DNA from 2 places in the Caproicibacterium amylolyticum genome. Region 1 is predicted to be linked to the other one. Evidence: predicted binding sites of a transcription regulator. Region 1 holds the regulator's gene; the other holds the start of a gene.

Evidence for each region. The regulator Rex, encoded in region 1, represses fermentation and respiration genes when NADH is low (regulators of the CRP and FNR family bind a similar motif). The targets are predictions, from matches to a motif close to ATTGTTAANNNNTTAACAAT.
Region 2: a site for Rex is predicted at 1,362-1,381, ahead of H6X83_RS00865 (phosphoglycerate kinase). Genes of this name have one in related genera too.

The regions. Positions count from the first base shown of each region.
Region 1 covers NZ_CP060696.1:1,604,067-1,610,881, forward strand. The annotation lists gene H6X83_RS07645 (aconitate hydratase) at 278-2,212, shown strand; gene H6X83_RS07650 (TraX family protein) at 2,209-2,946, shown strand; gene H6X83_RS07655 (NADP-dependent isocitrate dehydrogenase) at 2,984-4,192, shown strand; gene H6X83_RS07660 (redox-sensing transcriptional repressor Rex) at 4,285-4,947, shown strand; gene pyrG (CTP synthase) at 5,044-6,654, opposite strand.
Region 2 covers NZ_CP060696.1:196,330-203,144, reverse strand. The annotation lists gene H6X83_RS00880 (MORN repeat-containing protein) at 1-217, opposite strand, end outside; gene H6X83_RS00875 (hypothetical protein) at 351-539, opposite strand; gene H6X83_RS00870 (tRNA (cytidine(34)-2'-O)-methyltransferase) at 829-1,329, shown strand; gene H6X83_RS00865 (phosphoglycerate kinase) at 1,507-2,703, shown strand; gene tpiA (triose-phosphate isomerase) at 2,810-3,580, shown strand; gene gpmI (2,3-bisphosphoglycerate-independent phosphoglycerate mutase) at 3,988-5,502, shown strand; gene H6X83_RS00850 (alpha-N-arabinofuranosidase) at 5,606-6,815, opposite strand, start outside.

The DNA.
Region 1 (6,815 bases):
AGCGTCCGTTCGCTTTTTAAAAAGGGTAGATACATGCACGCTTCCTGCAGAATTTTTTACAAAGCACGATTTTGTGCAAGAATTCAGCATTTCATACATGAAAAGTGCTTTTCTATTGCGCACCGCTTGCAGATTCCATTTGTGAACGGATTGACAAATCAACATTTTTTGTAGATAATAGATGAAAGCATATTGTAAAAAGCACAGATGCCTTTTCTGTGGCTGTTATTAACAGAACGGCAATGTGTTCTGCATAAACAAAGGGGGACTTCGTAAAATGGGACTGACCATTGCACAGAAAATCATTCAGGAGCATCTGGTTTCCGGCAAAATGACCGTTGGCAGCGACATCGGCCTGAAAATTGACCAAACACTAACACAGGACGCCACCGGCACAATGGCTTATCTGGAATTTGAAGCCATGGGTGTTAAACGTGTAAAAACCGAAAAAAGTGTTGCCTATATTGACCACAACACGCTGCAGACCGGTTTTGAAAATGCGGATGACCACCGGTTTATCCAGACTGTTGCCAAAAAGCACGGCATCTGGTTCTCCCGCCCCGGCAACGGTATCTGCCATCAGGTTCATCTCGAGCGCTTCGGCATTCCTGGCAAAACACTGATTGGCTCCGACAGCCACACCCCCACCGGCGGCGGCATCGGTATGCTGGCAATGGGTGCAGGCGGTTTGGACGTTGCTGTTGCCATGGGTGGCGGTGCTTACCATATTAATATGCCGAAAATGCTGCGTGTTAATCTGACTGGAAAGCTCCCTGCATGGGTCAGTGCAAAAGACGTGATTCTGAAAGTCCTGCAGGTGCTGACTGTTAAGGGCGGCGTTAGCAAAATTGTAGAGTACGCAGGCGAAGGTGTTGCTTCCCTGACTGTGCCGGAACGTGCCACCATTACCAATATGGGCGCAGAACTTGGTGCCACCACCAGCATCTTCCCCAGTGACGAAGTAACCCGCCAGTTCCTTGCCGCACAGGGCCGTGAAGAAGTCTGGAAGCCCCTTGTCTCTGACCCGGACGCGGTTTATGACGAAGAAATTACCGTTGACCTTTCCGCACTGGAACCAATGGCAGCCTGCCCGCACAGCCCGGACAATGTGAAAACCATCCGCGAACTGGCTGGTATGAAAATCGATCAGGTCTGCATTGGTTCCTGCACAAACTCCTCCTATCTCGACATGATGCGTGTTGCTTCTATCCTGAAAGGCAAAACGGTTTCTGACACCGTCAGCCTTGCCATTGCCCCTGGCAGTAAGCAGGTTTATAACATGCTCGCCAAAAACGGCGCGCTGGGCGATATTATCAGCGCCGGTGCGCGTGTGCTGGAGTGTGCCTGCGGCCCCTGCATCGGCATGGGACAGTCCCCGAACAGCGCCGGTATCTCTCTGCGTACCTTTAACCGCAACTTTGAGGGACGCTCCGGCACTGCTGACGGCCAGATTTATCTGGTCAGCCCGGAAACCGCTGCTGCCAGTGCACTTGCAGGTGTGCTGACTGACCCCCGCACCCTTGGCGAGGAAAACGCAATCGCCATGCCAAATTCATTCCTGATCAATGACAACATGGTCATTGCACCAGCTTCTCCGGAAGAAGCAGAAAACGTGGAAATCCTGCGCGGTCCAAACATCAAGCCGTTCCCTGTTACCACTGCGCTGGCAGATTCCGTTGCCGCAAAAGCACTGCTGAAAGTCGGCGACAACATCACAACCGACCACATCATGCCTGCAGGCGCGAAGATTCTGCCTTATCGCAGCAACATCCCTTACCTCTCCAATTTTTGTTTTACGGTGTGTGACAAGGAATTCCCCGCCCGCGCAAAAGAATACGGCAAGGGCATTATTGTCGGTGGCCAGAACTACGGACAAGGTTCCTCCCGTGAGCACGCTGCACTGGTTCCGCTTTACCTCGGCATCAAAGCGGTTTTGGTGAAAAGTTTTGCGCGTATCCACTGTGCGAATCTGGTAAATGCCGGTATTGTGCCGCTGGTTTTTGAAAATGAGGCGGATTATGACCGTATTGACCAGATGGACGACCTTTCCATGCCAAACATCCGTGCAGAACTGGAAGCCGGTCAGCCGATTACCGTTAAAGACGAAACAAAAGGCTTTACCATTCACACAAACGCACAGCTTACCGACCGTCAGCGTGACATGATTCTGGCAGGCGGTCTCTTGAACTACACCAAACAGCAGAACGGATGAATACAGCCGACTGCAGAATAACATCGTCACACCGCAATTACGGTCTGTCTGCAAGCACCATCAAATGGTTTGCCATTGCCTGTATGTTTGCCGATCATGTGGCATGGGCTTTTTTGCCTACTTTTTCCGCGCTGGGATTTACGCTCCACGCATTCGGCAGAATAACCGCACCCTGTATGTGCTATTTCATTGTAGAAGGTTACAGCCACACACACAGCGTTCGAAAATATTTGCTGCGGCTCGGCGTTTTTGCTCTGATTTCCTGGCCTTGCTTTTCGTTTTACGAAACGGGTACGCTGACCTTTAGAATGGGAATGATTTGGTCACTGTTCTTTGCATTGCTGGCTGTCTGTGCCTTTGACAAAATTTCCAATCCGGTTTTGAAATTGCTTGGGGTGTTGATCTGTGCAGTTGCGACGCAAATCGGTGACTGGCCAATTTTCTGTGTGGTATTTACACTGATTTTTTGGATTTTCCGCGGTAGCTTCCGTGCACAGGCACTCGTTTTTGCGGGTGCAGCAGTTATTATGGCAGTTGGTTTCTCTTACCGCAGTTTACACGCCGTTCCGTTTACTCTGATGCAGCTGTGTGTCCTGCTGGCTCTGATTCCCTTAGTACTTTATAATGGCAGACGCGGCGGCGAAAGCTGCCCTCAGCTAAATAAATGGGCATTCTATGTGTTTTACCCCGCCCATCTGCTTTTACTTGGACTGATTAAATATATTGTCCTTTAATTTTTCGGCAGTCTTTACACTTCGGAGGTAATCCTTTATGGATAAAATTCAAATGAAAACGCCGCTGGTCGAAATGGACGGCGACGAAATGACCCGCATTATCTGGAAAATGATTAAAGACATTTTACTTACGCCCTACATTGATTTAAAGACGGAGTACTATGACCTCGGGCTGAAGCATCGCGACGAAACCGGCGATCAGGTAACCGTGGATGCCGCAGAGGCAACTAAAAAATATGGTGTGGGCGTAAAATGCGCCACCATCACCCCAAACGCTGCACGTGTTAAGGAATATGATCTGCACCAGATGTGGAAAAGCCCAAATGGCACGATTCGTGCAATTCTGGACGGTACCGTATTTCGTGCTCCGATTCTGGTAAAAGGTGTGACACCGTTCATTCCAACCTGGAAAAAGCCAATTACGATTGCCCGCCACGCTTACGGCGACCTTTACAAAAACGTTGAAATGACCGTACCCGCTGGTGCAAAAGCAGAATTGGTTGTAACCGACAAGGACGGCAAAGAAACCCGCGAAACCATTCATAAATTTGATGGTGCAGGCATTATTCAGGGACAGCACAATCTAGACACTTCCATTTCCTCTTTTGCGCACGCCTGCTTCAGTTATGCACTGACCACCAAGCAGGACATTTGGTTCTCTTCAAAAGACACGATTTCTAAAAAATATGACCACCGCTTCAAGGATATTTTCCAGGAAATCTTTGATGCAGAGTATAAAGACAAATTTGAGAAAGCCGGCATCACCTATTTCTATACCCTGATTGATGATGCAGTTGCACGTGTTATCCGCAGTGAAGGCGGTTACATCTGGGCCTGCAAAAATTACGACGGCGATGTGATGAGCGATATGGTGGCAACTGCTTTCGGCAGCCTTGCCATGATGACCAGCGTACTGGTTTCCCCGACCGGTGTTTATGAATATGAGGCAGCACACGGTACTGTGCAGCGTCACTACTATAAATATCTGAAAGGTGAAACCACCAGTACAAACAGCGTTGCTACCCTTTTTGCCTGGACAGGTGCACTGAAAAAACGTGGCAAGCTGGATAATCTGCCCCGTCTTTCCGACTTTGGCTGTAAACTTGAAAAGGCCGCCATTCAGACTATTGAAGAAGGCGTCATGACCGGCGATATGTATCAGCTCTCCACACTGAAAAACAAGCGTAAGGTTGATACCGAAACATTCCTGAAAGAAGTGGCGGTTCGTCTGAACGCACTACTGTGATTTCAGGTCCATTAAATTTAAATTGAGTACGCGCGCAATATGCGCCGCCTCCGGAGCAGCAGTCGGCTGCTTCGCAGAAGGAAGGTACGTTTATGCCTAAACGTGAAAATATTTCTATGTCCGTAATCCGCCGACTTCCGCGATACTACCGCTTCTTAAATCAGCTGAAACGAGATGGTGTAACCCGCATTTCCTCTACTGAACTTTCCGCAAAGCTGGGCTTAACCGCTTCGCAGATTCGGCAGGATTTGAACTGTTTTGGTGGTTTCGGTCAGCAGGGCTACGGCTACATTGTGGAGCAGCTTGCTGCAGAAATTGGGCGAATTCTGGGGGTTGCGCACAACTACCGCACGGTGCTTTTTGGTGCCGGAAACCTTGGGCGTGCCATTGCAGCCCACATGGACTTTGAGGAGCTGGGCTTTGAGCTGATTGGTATCTTTGACAATGCTCCCCAAAAAGTTGGGACTGTAATACGTGGAATGGAAGTACTGAACACTGCCTCATTTGAGGATTTCTGCAAAGACAACAAGCCTGAAATGGCTGCTTTGTGCATTCCCCGCACTGCGGTGGAAGCTACGGTTGACCGGCTGTACCCCCTCGGCATACACAGCTACTGGAATTTCAGTCACTATGATATCACTATGAAATATCCGGATGCTGTTGTTGAAAATGTGCATCTGAATGACAGCCTGCTGACGCTATGTTACCGTATCAGCAACAATCCGGAAGCCTCTCACGAACCAACAAAAAAATAAAATCTACAAAAAGAAGCTGCTGCAGAAAATTTTCTGCAGCAGCTTCTTTTTACTTATCAATATCTACAAGTGATTCTTCGCCACTTGCTATTTTCATTATTCCCTATTCGCTTTATATTCTTTTGCAGCAGCAATCAAGCCCTTAAACAGCGGGTGCGGACGATTCGGACGGGACTTAAACTCTGGATGAAACTGACTGCCGATGAAGAATGAATTGGAATCTACTTCCATCATCTCAACAATATGGTCGTCTGGGCTTTTGCCTGCAAAGGTCACACCTGCCTCTTCCATGCGGGTGCGATAGTCATTGTTGACCTCAAAACGGTGACGATGGCGTTCATAAATCAGCGGCTCATTGTTATAAAGACGTGCTGCCAATGTACCGGGCGTTAACTTGCAGGGATATTTGCCCAGACGCATAGTACCCCCAAGCTGTTCAACGTCTTTCTGCTCCGGCATCAGGTCAATGACATGATTCTTGCTCTGCGGGTCAAATTCAGCAGAATTTGCATCCTTTATGCCCATAACGTTGCGTGCATATTCAACGATGCAAAGCTGCATGCCAAGGCAGATACCCAACAGCGGCACCTTGTTCACGCGTGCCCAGTGAATGGCAACCACCATGCCCTCAATACCGCGCTCGCCAAAACCGCCCGGTACCAACACACCGTCAGCATCTTTCAAAATTTGAGCCACATTTTCATCTGTAATTTTTTCAGAATCGATCCACTGTACGTTGACCTTGACATTGTTGCCAATGCCGCCGTGTGTCAGTGCTTCCGCAACGCTGAGATATGCATCATGCAGTTCTACATACTTGCCAACCAAAGCGATATTGACGCTGTCTGTCAGCGAAAGCGCTGTGTGCACCATGCTGATCCAGTCAGACAAGTCCGGTCCGCGGGTATCCAGCGCCAGTCGACGGCAGACAATCTCGTCCAGTTTTTCATCACGCAGGGCCAAGGGGACTTCATAAAGCAGCGGCAAATCCAAATTTTCAATCACGCAGTCCTGACGAACGTTGCAGAACAGTGCAATCTTTTTCTTAATGTCATCGCCAATCGGCTGCTCAGAGCGCAAAACAATCACATCCGGCTGAATCCCGATGGAGAGCAGTTCTTTCACGCTGTGCTGCGTCGGCTTGGACTTGTGCTCGTGGGAACAGTTCAAGTACGGAACCAGCGTTACATGGATGAACATGCAGTTCTCGCGGCCCTCTTCTGTTGCAAACTGACGAATGGCCTCTAAAAACGGCTGGCTTTCAATATCGCCGACGGTGCCGCCGACTTCAATGATTGCAACATCGACATTGTCACGCGCGGCGGAGATCCGTTCTTTGATTTCGTTTGTAATGTGCGGAATCACCTGCACAGTGCCACCGCCGTAGTCACCATTGCGTTCTTTTTGAATGACATTGTAATAAATGCGTCCGGAGGTAACGTTGCTGTTCTGCGAAAGGCTTTCGTCGATGAAGCGCTCGTAATGACCCAAATCCAAATCGGTTTCGGCACCGTCGTCTGTTACAAAGACTTCACCGTGCTGAAAAGGATTCATTGTACCCGGGTCCACATTCAGGTAAGGGTCAAATTTCTGCATTGTGACACGCAAACCACGTGCTTTCAGCAAACGGCCAAGGGACGCCGCCGTAATTCCTTTTCCGAGTCCTGAAACGACACCGCCTGTAACAAAAATATATTTTGCTGCCATAACATCCTCCATACGCTTAAAAATTCTCTCTTTTTTGCCTCATCCCGACAAAAAACAATTACTATGATTATATCGCGAAGAACCTGTGCTTGTCAAGAAAAAGCCGCTGAACAGAAAAATGACCCGCGCCAAAGTCTGCATCCGCCGCGAGTCATTTTCTG
Region 2 (6,815 bases), 1.4 Mb from region 1:
AGGTCAGCTCCCACTTCATGCTGTGGCGGGTGATGCGGTACTTTGCCGTGTCATCTGCGCCAAACGTTTCCGCGGCGGTACGGCCGTGCTGCGGTGTGCCTTTCTCAAAATAAGCCCGGCGCACCTGTGCCAGCAGTTCACGGTCATCCTCCCGCAGCTGTCTGCTGGTGACGGAATAGAACATTCTGTCGCCCAATGTGGCACCCTTCTTTCCCATATGTCGTTATTCCTTTTTATTATAGGAAATCCGCACTGCGTATGCAAGCATTTTTACTTTTAAAACAGGAAAAGGCCGCTGAACCATGCAGCAGTTCTGCACAGCCCAGCGGCCTTTTGTTTCGGTTTCGGTTTTACATCCTTGCACCGACCGCGTGTCCCACTTCATCCATCAGGCCGGTCACTGCACTTTTTGCCCGGTTTGCCCGCCGGCGAAGCCGATGGTCATTCTCCATTGCCTTTCCTGCAAAAACTGCCGCGGCAACGCCCACTGCAACGCCCAGACCAATGCCTCTCATCATGCTCGCTGTACTTCTGAACATACGCAAAACCCTCCCCGTTAAAATTGCGGTGCCTATTATGATAAGCCCCATCATAAGCATACCCTCCCGGATGTGTTTTATCTGCTGAAAATATTGCGCAGACTGTCTGACTCTTCCAAAAATTATTTTCCAACTGCAAAACAGTTTTCCCCTTACAGTACATGTGCATGCGCGGAAGTTCCTGCCGATTTTGCTTTTGTATAAATTTGTATTATAATCTGTTTAAATGCTGTTTGAAAAAACAAGCGAAAACAGCACATACTATATACTGCGAAACGGAGAAAGCATTATGCATACACTGAATCTGGTTTTAGTTGAACCGGAAATCCCACAAAACACCGGAAATATTGCACGCACTTGTGCGCTGACCGGCGCGCGGTTGCATTTGGTTGGGCCGATGGGCTTTAAAATCGATGACCGCAAGCTCAAGCGTGCCGGGCTGGATTACTGGCATCTGCTGGACATCTCTTATTATGACAGTCTCCAGGATTTTTTTGAAAAAAACAAAGGCCCGTATTATTATTTCTCCACCAAGGCGCAGCACATTCATTCTGATGTACAGTATCCGGATGGTGCATATCTGGTATTCGGCAAGGAAACTGCCGGCCTGCCCGAAGAACTTCTGAAAGCAAATTCCGAAAGCTGTGTGCGCATTCCGATGCGCAATCATCCGGACGCACGCAGCCTAAATCTTTCCAACAGCGCCGCCATTGCCGCCTACGAAGTTTTACGTCAGTGGGGGTATCCGGACATGCTCTGCGAAGGACAGCTGCACCATCTGCATTGGTAAAACAAATAATTGTTGCCTTGTTTCCCGCAAAGATTGTGAAAATTTCAACAATTTTTGCGCAATACATCGGTAAATCCTTGAAAATGGACAATCTGTGTTGTATAATTATCCTGTACGAAAAGGCTTTCTACATGTATTTCTATTTTTTACGCCAAATATCAAAAAGGAGTGTATCCCATGAACTACCTGAACAAAAAGACCGTCGAAGATATTGATGTCGCCGGCAAACGGGTACTCGTCCGCTGCGACTTCAACGTCCCGTTCGACGGTGAAGGCAATATCAGCGACACAAAGCGCATTGACGGTGCTCTGCCTACCATTAAATATCTGGTAGACCATAACGCGAAAGTCATCCTTTGCTCTCACCTTGGTCGTCCGAAGGGCGAATTCAACATGAAGTATTCCCTTGCTCCGGTTGCCAAGTGTCTTTCCGAAAAGCTCGGCAAAGAAGTGAAGATGGCAAAAGACGTTATTGGCGAAGATGCAAAGAGTATTGCCGCTTCCCTGAAAGACGGCGAGGTCGAGCTGCTGGAAAACGTCCGCTTCCACAAGGAAGAGGAAAAGAATGACCCGGCTTTTGCAAAAGAGCTGGCTTCCATGGCTGAAATCTATGTCAATGATGCTTTCGGTACTGCTCACCGCGCACATGCTTCCACAGCCGGTGTTGCTGATTACCTGCCCGCCGTTTGCGGCTACCTGATCCAGAAGGAAATTTCCGTTATGGGTAAGGCTCTGCAGGACCCGAAGCGCCCGTTTGTTGCAATTCTGGGCGGCGCAAAGGTCTCCGATAAAATCGGTGTTATCACCAACCTGCTGGACAAGGTTGACACCCTCATCGTCGGCGGCGCCATGGCTTACACTTTCATGAACGCACTTGGCTACAGCATTGGTTCCTCCCTGTGCGAACAGGACAAGATTGATGTCGCAAAAGACATCATGGCAAAAGCAAAAGAAAAGGACGTTAAGTTCCTGATTCCGCTTGACAATGTGGTTGCCAAGGAATATTCCGCTGATTCCGAATTCCAGACAACTCCTTCCGATTCTATTCCGGAAGGCTGGATGGGTCTGGACATCGGTCCGAAGTCCTGCAAAGCTTTCACAGAAGCAATCGCAGGCGCAGGCACCGTTGTTTGGAACGGCCCGATGGGTGTTTCCGAATGGAAGAACTTTGCAAACGGTACCATTGCAGTTGCAAAGGCAGTTGCTAACAGCAACGCGATTTCCATCATCGGCGGCGGCGATTCTGCAGCAGCTGTTGAAAACCTCGGCTTTGCTGACAAGATGACCCACATCTCCACCGGCGGCGGCGCTTCCCTTGAATTCCTCGAGGGCAAAGTTCTGCCCGGCATTGCCTGCCTGAACGAAAAAGACTGATTTCTGCCGCAAGGGGCGGGGCTGTGCCCCGTCCCTTTTGTGTTTTTATACCATCTAAAATCATGCAGGCGTTTTGCCTGCGATACATGAAAAAGGAGCGATTCCCATGAACAAAGCAATCCGTAAAGCTGTTATCGCCGGAAACTGGAAAATGAACAAGACCCCCGCTGAAGCAAAAACACTGATTGAAAGCATTAAGCCGCTGGTCAAGAGCGCAGGCTGCGACGTTGTATGCTGCGTACCTTACGTTGACCTCTCCGTTGTGCTGGAAGCCGCAAAAGGCACCAACATTGGTGTCGGTGCCGAAAACTGCCACTGGGAAAAGAGCGGCGCTTTCACCGGCGAAGTTTCCGCTGAAATGCTCGCTTCCATGGGTGTAAAGTACGTTATTATCGGCCACAGTGAACGCCGTCAGTACTTTGGTGAAACCAACGAAACCGTCAACAAGCGCATCCGCGCCGCACTGGACGCCGGTCTGACTGTTATCCTCTGCGTTGGTGAAAGCCTTGAGCAGCGCGAACAGGGCGTTACCAGCGAGCTGGTTGCACTGCAGACCAAGATTGCACTCGGCGGCGTTTCCAAAGAAGAGCTGTCCCGCATTATTATTGCTTACGAACCCATCTGGGCAATCGGCACAGGCAAGACTGCAACCAACGAGCAGGCCAACGAAGTCTGCAAGACCATCCGTGATACCGTTGCCGCTGTTTATGACAAAGCTGCTGCCGATGCCATGACCATCCAGTACGGCGGTTCCATGAAGCCTGGCAACGCTGCAGAACTGCTGGCAAAGCCGGACGTAGACGGCGGCCTCATCGGCGGTGCATCCCTGAAACCGGAAGACTTCGCCGCTATCGTGAAAGCTGCAACAGAGGGCTAAAAAACAGTACCCGCCTTTACATTACTTTCCGTCGCTTTCTGAGAAAGCGACTAGGGATGTGGGGGCAACGCCCGCCACGACCTTATTTCTTGATCTTTGCCCTTAGCATCCTTAGAAGCGCTCGCAGGCTAGGGAGCCTGCAAGTCAGGCTCCCTAGGTCTTGCCCTTATACTTCGGCAATTCTGAAGCTGTTTTAAGGTTGCTTTTTTGCGGCGTGGCTTCGCCGCCGCAGGGAATGCCGCCTGTTTTCCCTTTTACACAAAAGGGCTTTACGGTCAAGGGCTAAGGCCGTGGGCTTCGCCCACACTCACCGCCCTTGAAAGGGCGGGCGGAACTTTTACTGCAAGGGCAGCACAGAAAAGCAGTTACTTCTAATTTTAATTTTATTCTCAGAAAGGATAAAAAACATGGCAAAAAAACCGGTTATCCTTATGATCATGGACGGCTTCGGCATCGCCCCGAAAGAGGGCAACGCCATTGCTGCCGCAAACAAACCAAACCTTGACCGTCTGTTCGCTGCAAACCCGCACACACAAATTGGTGCTTCCGGCCTGAACGTCGGTCTACCGGACGGTCAGATGGGCAACAGTGAAGTCGGCCACACCAATATGGGCGCAGGCCGCGTTGTGTATCAGGAACTGACCCGCATCACCAAATCCATTCAGGACGGTGATTTCTTTACAAACACCGCCTTCGCCAAAGCTGTCGAAAACTGCAAAAAGAACGGCAGTGCCCTGCACATCTTCGGCCTGCTTTCCAACGGCGGCGTACACAGCCATCTGACTCATATTCTGGCGCTGGTCGAACTGGCGAAAAAGGCCGGTCTGACCAAGGTGTATCTGCATGCATTCCTGGACGGCCGTGACGTACCGCCGAAGTCCGGCAAGGATTTCGCCGCACAGTGCGATGCAAAGCTGAAAGAAATCGGCATCGGCAAAATTGCCACGGTTTCCGGCCGCTATTACGCGATGGACCGTGACAAGAACTGGGACCGTCTGAACAAAGCTTACTCCGCAATGGTGTACGGCGTTGGTGAAACAGCCGCTACTGTGGAAGAAGCAATTCAGAACTCCTACGACAAAGACACCACTGATGAATTTGTCCTGCCGACCGTAATCGATAAAGAAGGTACGATTAAGGCAAACGATTCCATCATCTTTGCAAACTTCCGTCCTGACCGCGCCCGCCAGATCACCCGTTCCTTTGTGGACAGTGCATTTGACGGCTTCGAGCGTAAAAACGGCTTCTTCCCGGTCACTTACGTTACAATGACCCAATATGACGCGGAAATGCCGAATGTAACGGTCGCCTTCCCGCCGGAAAAGCTGACCAACACCCTTGGCGAGTACATTTCCAATCAGGGCATGAAGCAGCTGCGCATTGCCGAAACCGAGAAGTATGCCCATGTGACATTTTTCTTTAACGGCGGTGTCGAAGAACCATACGCGGGTGAAGACCGCATTCTGGTAAAGTCCCCGAAAGTTGCAACCTATGACCTCCAGCCGGAAATGAGCGCACCGGAAGTCACCGAGAAACTGGTGGATGCCATTCACTCCGGCAAGTACGATATGATTATTCTGAACTTTGCGAACTGCGACATGGTTGGCCACACCGGCATATTTGAAGCCGCTGTCAAGGCTGTGGAAACCGTTGACACCTGCGTCGGCAAAGTTACAGACGCAATCGCCGACATGGGCGGCGTAGCGCTCATCACTGCTGACCACGGCAACGCGGACAAGATGATGGAAAAGGACGGCAAGCCCTTTACCGCACACACCACCAATCCGGTTCCGTTCTGTGTTGTCGGTTACCCCTGCAAACTGCGCGAGGGCGGCTGCCTAGCAGACATTGCTCCCACCATGCTGCAGATTATGGGCTTAAAGCAACCGAAGGAAATGACCGGCAAGAGCTTGATTTTCTAAAAGCAACAGCATTTTTTAATCAATTCAAAGAACAAAAAGGAAGCATCTCCTTACAGACAAGTAAAGAGATGCTTCCTTTTATATTTCTGTTAAAAATTCAAGTTCACTCTACTGTAATTTCCACAACGCTGCAGGCAGGCATGGTAAAGGTCAGTGTATCGCCCTTTACTGCAATATCCTCAAACGGCACAATATTCACAGCATTCGGTGCATCAAAGGTGTTGCATGCATCCATCGCGCCGGTCAGAATGCGGCCACTGACTTTGGCGGCGGCCTTGTTCAGGATACGGCACTCGACCGGTTCAGAACCTGTCAGTGCAGCATTTGCCGCTGTGATGTGCAGTACACCTTTTTCGTCAACGGAAGCGGAAACGCTCATCTGCGGGAACTCTTCGTTTTCGTTGCCGACTTTTCCGGTTTCCACATAGCTGTCAACCAGAGTTGCGTCCTGATGTGCTTTGTACAGGTCAAACACATGATAAGTCGGGGTCAGCAGCATCTTGTCGCCCTCGGTAAGGATAACAGACTGCAGTACATTCACCATCTGTGCAATATTGGCCATTACCACACGGTCACTGTGGCAGTTGAAAATGTTCAGGGTCAGTGCAGCGACCAGTGCGTCACGCATGGTGTTCTGCTGGTACAGGAATCCGGGGTTTGTACCTGGTTCTACATTGTACCAGGTGCCCCATTCATCCACGATCAGGCCAATGCGGTGCTTCGGGTCGTATTTGTTCATAATCTGTGTATGGTTGGAAACCAGTTCCTCCATAAACAGTGCTTTTTTCAGGGTTGCATAATATTCTTTTTCAGTAAAGCCGGTTGCAGCGCCCTTATCTTCCCACTTACCGGGAACCGTATAGTAGTGTAGGGTAATGGCATCCATAAACGGTGCGGCGCTTGCCATGACCTTATCCATCCAGTTGTAGTCGTCCACATTTGGGCCGCAGGCAATGCGGAACAGCTTGTTTTCACCGTAGTTGCGCGCAAAGGTCTGGTAGCGGCGGAACAAATCAGCGTAGTATTCCGGACGCATATTGCCGCCGCAGCCCCAGTTTTCATTGCCAACGCCAAAGTACTTGACACCCCATGCCTCTGCATGGCCGTTTGCCTTGCGCAGCTCCGTCATCGGAGAAAGGCCGTCAAAGTTCATGTACTCAATCCACTCGCTCATTTCCTGCACGGTGCCGGAACCAACGTTGCCGTTGACATACGGCTGGCAGCCCAGCTGGCGGCACAGCTCCATAAACTCATGCGTACCAAAGGAGTTATCCTCAGTAACACCGCCCCAGTTGGTGTTGACCATCTTTTTG